DNA from 2 places in the Enterococcus sp. DIV0755b genome. Region 2 is predicted to be linked to the other one. Evidence: predicted binding sites of a transcription regulator. Region 2 holds the regulator's gene; the other holds the start of a gene.
The links. Region 2 encodes CtsR, which represses protease genes until heat stress. Its sites were predicted from a motif close to TTGGTCAAAAAAGGTCAAANA; they were not measured.
Positions count from the first base shown of each region.

Region 1: clpP (ATP-dependent Clp endopeptidase proteolytic subunit ClpP) is a predicted target of CtsR. The motif match lies at 1,636-1,656, and genes of this name have one in related genera.

Region 1 is NZ_JBIOQN010000001.1:1,215,068-1,218,469, forward strand. Features, by position in the region: gene IGI65_RS05755 (NADP-dependent oxidoreductase) at 1-747, shown strand, start outside; gene clpP (ATP-dependent Clp endopeptidase proteolytic subunit ClpP) at 959-1,540, opposite strand; gene IGI65_RS05765 (hypothetical protein) at 1,802-2,323, shown strand; gene IGI65_RS05770 (glycerophosphodiester phosphodiesterase family protein) at 2,592-3,332, shown strand; gene miaA (tRNA (adenosine(37)-N6)-dimethylallyltransferase MiaA) at 3,341-3,402, shown strand, end outside.
Region 2 is NZ_JBIOQN010000001.1:471,543-474,944, reverse strand. Features, by position in the region: rRNA gene IGI65_RS02435 (23S ribosomal RNA) at 1-114, shown strand, start outside; rRNA gene rrf (5S ribosomal RNA) at 193-308, shown strand; tRNA gene IGI65_RS02425 (tRNA-Val) at 317-389, shown strand; tRNA gene IGI65_RS02420 (tRNA-Lys) at 393-465, shown strand; tRNA gene IGI65_RS02415 (tRNA-Leu) at 476-557, shown strand; tRNA gene IGI65_RS02410 (tRNA-Thr) at 564-636, shown strand; tRNA gene IGI65_RS02405 (tRNA-Gly) at 647-718, shown strand; tRNA gene IGI65_RS02400 (tRNA-Leu) at 732-817, shown strand; tRNA gene IGI65_RS02395 (tRNA-Arg) at 827-900, shown strand; tRNA gene IGI65_RS02390 (tRNA-Pro) at 921-994, shown strand; tRNA gene IGI65_RS02385 (tRNA-Arg) at 1,066-1,139, shown strand; gene IGI65_RS02380 (CtsR family transcriptional regulator) at 1,559-2,026, shown strand; gene IGI65_RS02375 (ATP-dependent Clp protease ATP-binding subunit) at 2,032-3,402, shown strand, end outside.

The DNA of each region.
Region 1 (3,402 bases), 740 kb from region 2:
CTCGGAAATGATGCGGCAGGGATTGTCACAGAAGTTTTCGCTGAGGAAACTGATTTTTCAGTGGGCGATCGAGTGGTGATTCACCCAATTAGTGGCACGTATGGGGAAGAAGTTGTTTTGCCTAATAAAAAAGCCGCTAAAATTCCTGATCAAATGAGTTTTGCTGAAGCTGCTGGAATGGTGACCACTGGTATTACTGCTTATAATTTGTTGTTCCAATTGTTAAAAGTTAAATCAAAACAAAAAGTGATGGTATTAGGTGCTTCTGGCGGTGTTGGCTCTATATTGGTACAATTATTACATCAAAACGGTAATTTTGTGCTGGCAAGTGCTAGAAAAGTGAATGAAGACAAAGTCCGTGCTTTTGGTGCAGATGAATTTGTTGCTTATGATACTGAAAACCCTGGTGCAGTATTTTCTGAACAAGCCGATGTGGTCATTGATGCGACAAAGGGCAGTAGAAGTAGTGAAGCCGGACTAGCCATTTTAAAACCAGGTGGAACGTACGTGGCTTTAAATGATTTGCCGACAGAAGAGGAACGAAAAGAAGGAACCTATTTAAGTTTTGCACCTCAAAAAGAATATTTAGATCATGTGGCTTTTGACTATTTATTGCAAACATATGCTGCTGGTAATTTGACTATCAATATCGCAGAAATATTACCTTTTCAATTAAGTAGTGTGATTGAAGCCCATGAAAAAATTGCTGGTCATCCGACAGCAGGAAAAATTGTCATTGCCAAATAAAACAGACCTGTTTGCTCTTTAAGCTAGACGCTCAAATCTTGCTAAATTGCGTTTTAATTTAGCGAGATTTTTACTTTGTGTCATTAAGTGCTTACTGATGAAGTTCCATTAACCATCTTTAGTTTATCAGCTTTATTTCTTCTAAGAAATTATCTAATTTCTGGTATAAAAAAAAGAATTGGGCACTATGCCCAATTCTTTTTTGTGTTAATTATTTTGTGACCATGATTTCATCAATTAAGCCGTAAGCTTTTGCTTCTTCAGCGGTCATGAAGTTATCACGATCCGTATCTTTTTCAATCACTTCTAGTGGTTGACCAGTACGTTCAGCTAAAATATGGTTCAAACGATCACGGGTTTGTAAAATGTGACGGGCAGCAATTTCAATTTCAGTTGCTTGACCTTGTGCGCCACCTAATGGTTGGTGAATCATGATTTCAGCATTTGGTAAGGCAAAACGTTTACCTTTGGCACCAGCTGTTAATAAGAATGAACCCATTGAAGCAGCCATCCCCATTACAATAGTTTGAACATCTGCTTTGACAAAGTTCATTGTATCGTAAATCGCCATGCCGGCAGTTACACTACCACCTGGTGAATTGATGTATACGTAGATATCTTTTTCAGAATCTTGTGCGTCCAAAAATAGTAATTGGGCGATAATTGAGTTTGCTAAGTCGTCTGTAACTTGACCGCTTAGCATAATAATGCGGTCTTTTAATAAACGTGAGTAGATGTCATACGCTCTTTCGCCGCGGGATGATTGTTCAATGACTGTTGGAATTAAATTCATAATGTAAAGTCCTCCTTTAATCAAATCGACGTAATTATGGTACGTCTCAAGTTTAGCACATTTAAGCGATAACCTCTAAAAAGAAGTATACCCAATAGGTCAAAATAGGTCAAATGAAAAACACTGGCAGATTGAAAAATAAAGGTAAAAGAAAAAGCAGAAATAACGGAGTGCTTATCTGCTAAAAAGAATTAAAATGCGAAACAAAGAGAAGATATGCTAAAATAAAGGACAGAGATAAAGCTAATTGGGAGGAAAAGTATGATAGCAGTAGCAGTAGCAGTAGCAGGTTTCTTAGGTGTTATTGTCGGCGCGTTAATTGTCACGATTGCGTTTAACTTACGGATTCGCTATGACGAAAGAAAAGAACAAAAGCGGCGTGCCTTAGAGCTTAAGGTGAAAGAAATCGAAACGTTGAATCAACTAAATAAAAAAATCAATGAGATTTTACAAAAGCGTAGTGTCTTAATGGAAGAGTATGTCAGCTTTGATGCTTTTGACGATTGTTATATTACAATTGATGACTATGCGTATTTGCAATCTTTTGCCGCACAAAACAATTTTTATTTGCCTAATTATATTTTAGAAGAATTTTTCAAAAAAATTGCACAGCGTAAAGTTATCTTGTCTCCTGATGAAACGATTAAAGTCGGTGGTTACGCTTATAAAGGCGGTCGGGTCATTATGGAACATTTTTCAGATGATTTAACCCAACTGATTAATGAAAGAAAAACTGAATTAAAACGTCTATCAGACAATACATTAACTTATTTTAGTGCATAACTTTAAAAGGATAGAAAAAGCTAACTTGTGGCTTTTTCTATCCTTTTTTACTTTTAGCATCGGCAATTTTTAATTTTAGCTAAGAAGTTGAAAGTTTTTTGATTGCAGGTAAAAGGTCTTTTCTTACAAATAATAAAAAGAAATTTTATTCCTAATTTTATCGTCTACTAATATATGAAAGTTCAACAAGGCCAATTTGTAAAGTTAATAAAATAGCGTAGAAGTGGTACAATTAATAGTAAGTAAAAAATGATAAGGAGGCGACGTGATGACACAAATTGTAGCCCATCGCGGTGCCAGTGGCAGTCGGCCGGAAAATACGCTGCCTTCTTTTGCCGAGGCAGTTCGAGTAGATAGTGATGTGATTGAATTAGATGTTCATCTATCAAAAGATGGTCAGCTAATTGTCATGCATGATGAAGATGTCGAACGTACCACCAATGGTAAAGGCTTAATTCGGGAAAAGACACTCGCGGAAATAAAAAAATTGAATGCCGGTAGCTGGTTTTCTCCTGCCTATCAAAATACAAAAGTCCCAACTTTAAAAGAAGTCTTGGACTTATTAGTGATGCGTAATTTTCGTGGTGTTTTGACGATTGAATTAAAAACGGATCACTATCATTATCCAGAAATTGAAATGAAAACAGCTGCTTTAATGACTAGTCGAACATGGCCATTTTCTCATTGGTATTGTAGCTTTAATATGAAATCACTAGATATTATCCATAAATTAGAACCCAAAACACAGCTTGATTTAATCTTAAGTACGAGCAATAAAAAAGTGATAGAAGCCCTTGATCGTCCTTACATTGAGGGAATTCACCCAAAAATGGATTGGGTATTAAAAAATGAGGCCAGTTTAGCTGATCTCCCCCTTGCGATTCGACCTTGGACTATTGATGAAGAACCACTAGTGAAAAAGTGTGTTGCGTTAAAGACGACCGGCATTATTACGAACTATCCAGAAAAAGTACAGCAGTATGTTCGAAATGCACAACGAAGTAAATGAGGAAAAATATGAAAGTATTAGTTATCGCAGGACCGACTGGTGTTGGTAAGACAGCACTAAGTATCCAGTT
Region 2 (3,402 bases):
CCCATTTCTTAAAGAAAGTAAGATCCCTGAGAGATGATCAGGTAGATAGGTCAGGAGTGGAAGTACAGTGATGTATGGAGCGGACTGATACTAATCGATCGAGGACTTAACCAAAGTAAAAAAAAACTCGGAAAGAGTTTTGATAACTTCAAGATCCAGTTTTGAGTGAATGAAATTCACTTAATTAAATAGTGTGGTGGCGATAGCGAGAAGGATACACCTGTAACCATGCCGAACACAGAAGTTAAGCTTCTTAGCGCCGATTGTAGTGAAGGGTTTCCCTTTGTGAGAGTAGGACGTCGCCACGCGAACTTATGGGGGTTTAGCTCAGCTGGGAGAGCATCTGCCTTACAAGCAGAGGGTCAGCGGTTCGAACCCGTTAACCCCCATATGAGCCGTTAGCTCAGTTGGTAGAGCATCTGACTTTTAATCAGAGGGTCACAGGTTCGAGCCCTGTACGGCTCATAAGAAATATGCGGGTGTGGCGGAATTGGCAGACGCACCAGATTTAGGATCTGGCGCCTTACGGCGTGGGGGTTCAAGTCCCTTCACCCGCATAAAAGGCCGGCTTAGCTCAGTTGGTAGAGCATCTGATTTGTAATCAGAGGGTCGAGGGTTCAAGTCCTTTAGCCGGCATCAATACCATGCGGAAATAGCTCAGTGGTAGAGCACCACCTTGCCAAGGTGGGGGTCGCGGGTTCGAACCCCGTTTTCCGCTTTGCTTTAAACAAGCCGGGGTGGCGGAACTGGCAGACGCACAGGACTTAAAATCCTGCGGTGAGTGATCACCGTACCGGTTCGATTCCGGTCCTCGGCATTATAAGATGCGCCCATAGCTCAACTGGATAGAGTGTTTGACTACGGATCAAAAGGTTAGGGGTTCGACTCCTCTTGGGCGCGTAGTCTTTTTATTTTTTTATCGGGAAGTAGCTCAGCTTGGTAGAGCACTTGGTTTGGGACCAAGGGGTCGCAGGTTCGAATCCTGTCTTCCCGATTTTTTTATTTTAGTCTTTCTTTCTTTTAGAATTTAGGCTATAATATTATCAAACTTAATTTAATAATTATGCGCCCATAGCTCAACTGGATAGAGTGTTTGACTACGGATCAAAAGGTTAGGGGTTCGACTCCTCTTGGGCGCGTCTTAACGAAATCATATTACTGATTTCGTTTTTTTGTTTTCTTGAAATTTGAAATATTACGCTAATTTTTCTTCTGCGTAACTAAGTGATGTTGGTATAATCATGTGGTGGTTTTGAATTTGTAAATATTTCAGCTATGTTAGATAAGTTATGCATTATTATTTATTCAAATGAATAGAAAGGGAAATTAATCGTATTAGTTAGTTTCCATGTTTATACGATTTCTTTTTTAATTTTTACATTCTTGGGATTTACGGTAAAATAAGATAGAAGTTTCTTTTATTTTCTCTAAAATTGCGCTTTTATCCAGATAAGGGCTAATTCTTAACAGAATATTGTGTTACAATCGTGTTCCTTTAATTATCTTACTAAGTTGGGTATAATTAAGGTCAGAATTAGTCAAGGGAGGAAAACGAATGATGAGTCGTCACAATACTTCCGATTTAATAGAAGCCTATTTGAAAAAAATTCTGGAAGATAGCGAAATGATCGAAATCCGACGTACCGAGATGGCTGATTTGTTTAACTGTGTGCCATCCCAAATTAACTATGTTATTAATACTCGCTTTACCATTCAAAGAGGGTATGTAGTAGAGAGTAAACGTGGTGGTGGCGGTTATATCCGGATTGAAAAAATTAAAATTTCAGATAATCATCGCTTCTTAGAGCAAGTTGATCAGCTTTTTGCAGATGAATTAGGCGAAAAAGATGCATTAGCAATTATTCAAAAATTGTATGAAGAAGATATTTTAACAAAAACTGAAGGTAATTTGATTTTAGCTGCTTTAGCTAAAAATACGTTAGGACATTTTAAAAATGAAGATGAAATTCGCGCTAGCATGCTCCACGCGGTGTTGGAACGATTAAGTTATGAAGATAGGAAGTGAGTCAGATGGATGAATTATTTACAGAAAAAGCCAAAGCAGTTTTAACGATTGCCCAAGAAGAAGCCAAAACGTTTAAACATCAATCCGTTGGTTCAGAGCATTTGTTACTGGCTTTGATTATTGAACAAGACGGCATTGCCGGTAAAGTCTTGCGGGAAATGAATATTTCAGAAAACGATATAAGAGAAGAAATTGAGCACTTAACTGGTTATGGTACGATGAAATCTTATCCAGCCGGTGCATATTTACCTTATTCACCTCGAGCAAAGCAAATTTTTGCTTATGCTGGTGATGAAGCCAAACGCCTAGGGGCTCCTAATATTGGGACGGAACATTTATTGTTAGGTCTTTTACGAGATGATGAAATTTTAGCTTCTCGCATTATGATCAATCTCGGTTTGAGTTTAGCCAAAATGCGCCAAATTTTGAAAAAGAAAATGGGAGTTAGCGAAAGCAAAGCCCCTAATAATAGTTTAGGCGGCCGTCGTCGTTCTACTCAAGGTACAAAAGGAACACAACAAGGAACTCCAACACTTGATGGTTTAGCTCGTGATCTGACTAAATTAGCGCGGGAAAATCGTCTAGATCCTGTAGTTGGCCGAAGCAAAGAAGTAAAACGTCTGATTCAAATTCTTTCTCGTCGAACTAAAAATAATCCTGTTCTAGTTGGCGAACCAGGTGTTGGTAAAACAGCTATAGCAGAAGGGCTAGCGCAACAAATCGTTCGCGGTGAAGTTCCAGAAGATATGCAACAAAAACGTTTGATGATGTTAGATATGGGTTCACTTGTAGCCGGTACAAAATATCGTGGTGAATTTGAAGACCGGATGAAAAAAATCATTGACGAAATTTATCACGATGGTCAAATTATCTTATTTATCGATGAACTGCATACTTTAATTGGCGCAGGGGGAGCAGAAGGTGCCATTGATGCTTCTAATATTTTAAAACCAGCGTTAGCGCGCGGCGAATTGCAAACAATCGGTGCCACCACACTGGATGAGTATCAAAAATATATTGAAAAAGACTCCGCTTTGGAACGGCGTTTTGCGCGTGTGCAAGTTGATGAGCCAACTCCTGAAGAAGCAGAAGAAATCTTAAAAGGCTTACGTCCGCGCTACGAAGAACACCATGGCGTTGAAATTTCTGACGATGCTTTGCATGCAGCTGTCCAATTATCAGTACGTTACATCAACTCGCGGCAATTACCGGATAAAGCGATTGACTTAATGGATGAGTCTGCGGCGAAAGTCCGCTTAGATAAAGCTGACGAACCTTCTGAAATTATTGGCTTACAAGAAGATATTGCTAACTTAATGAGTGAAAAAGAAGAAGCGATTCAAAATCAAAACTTTGAAGCAGCTGCTCGTCTACGA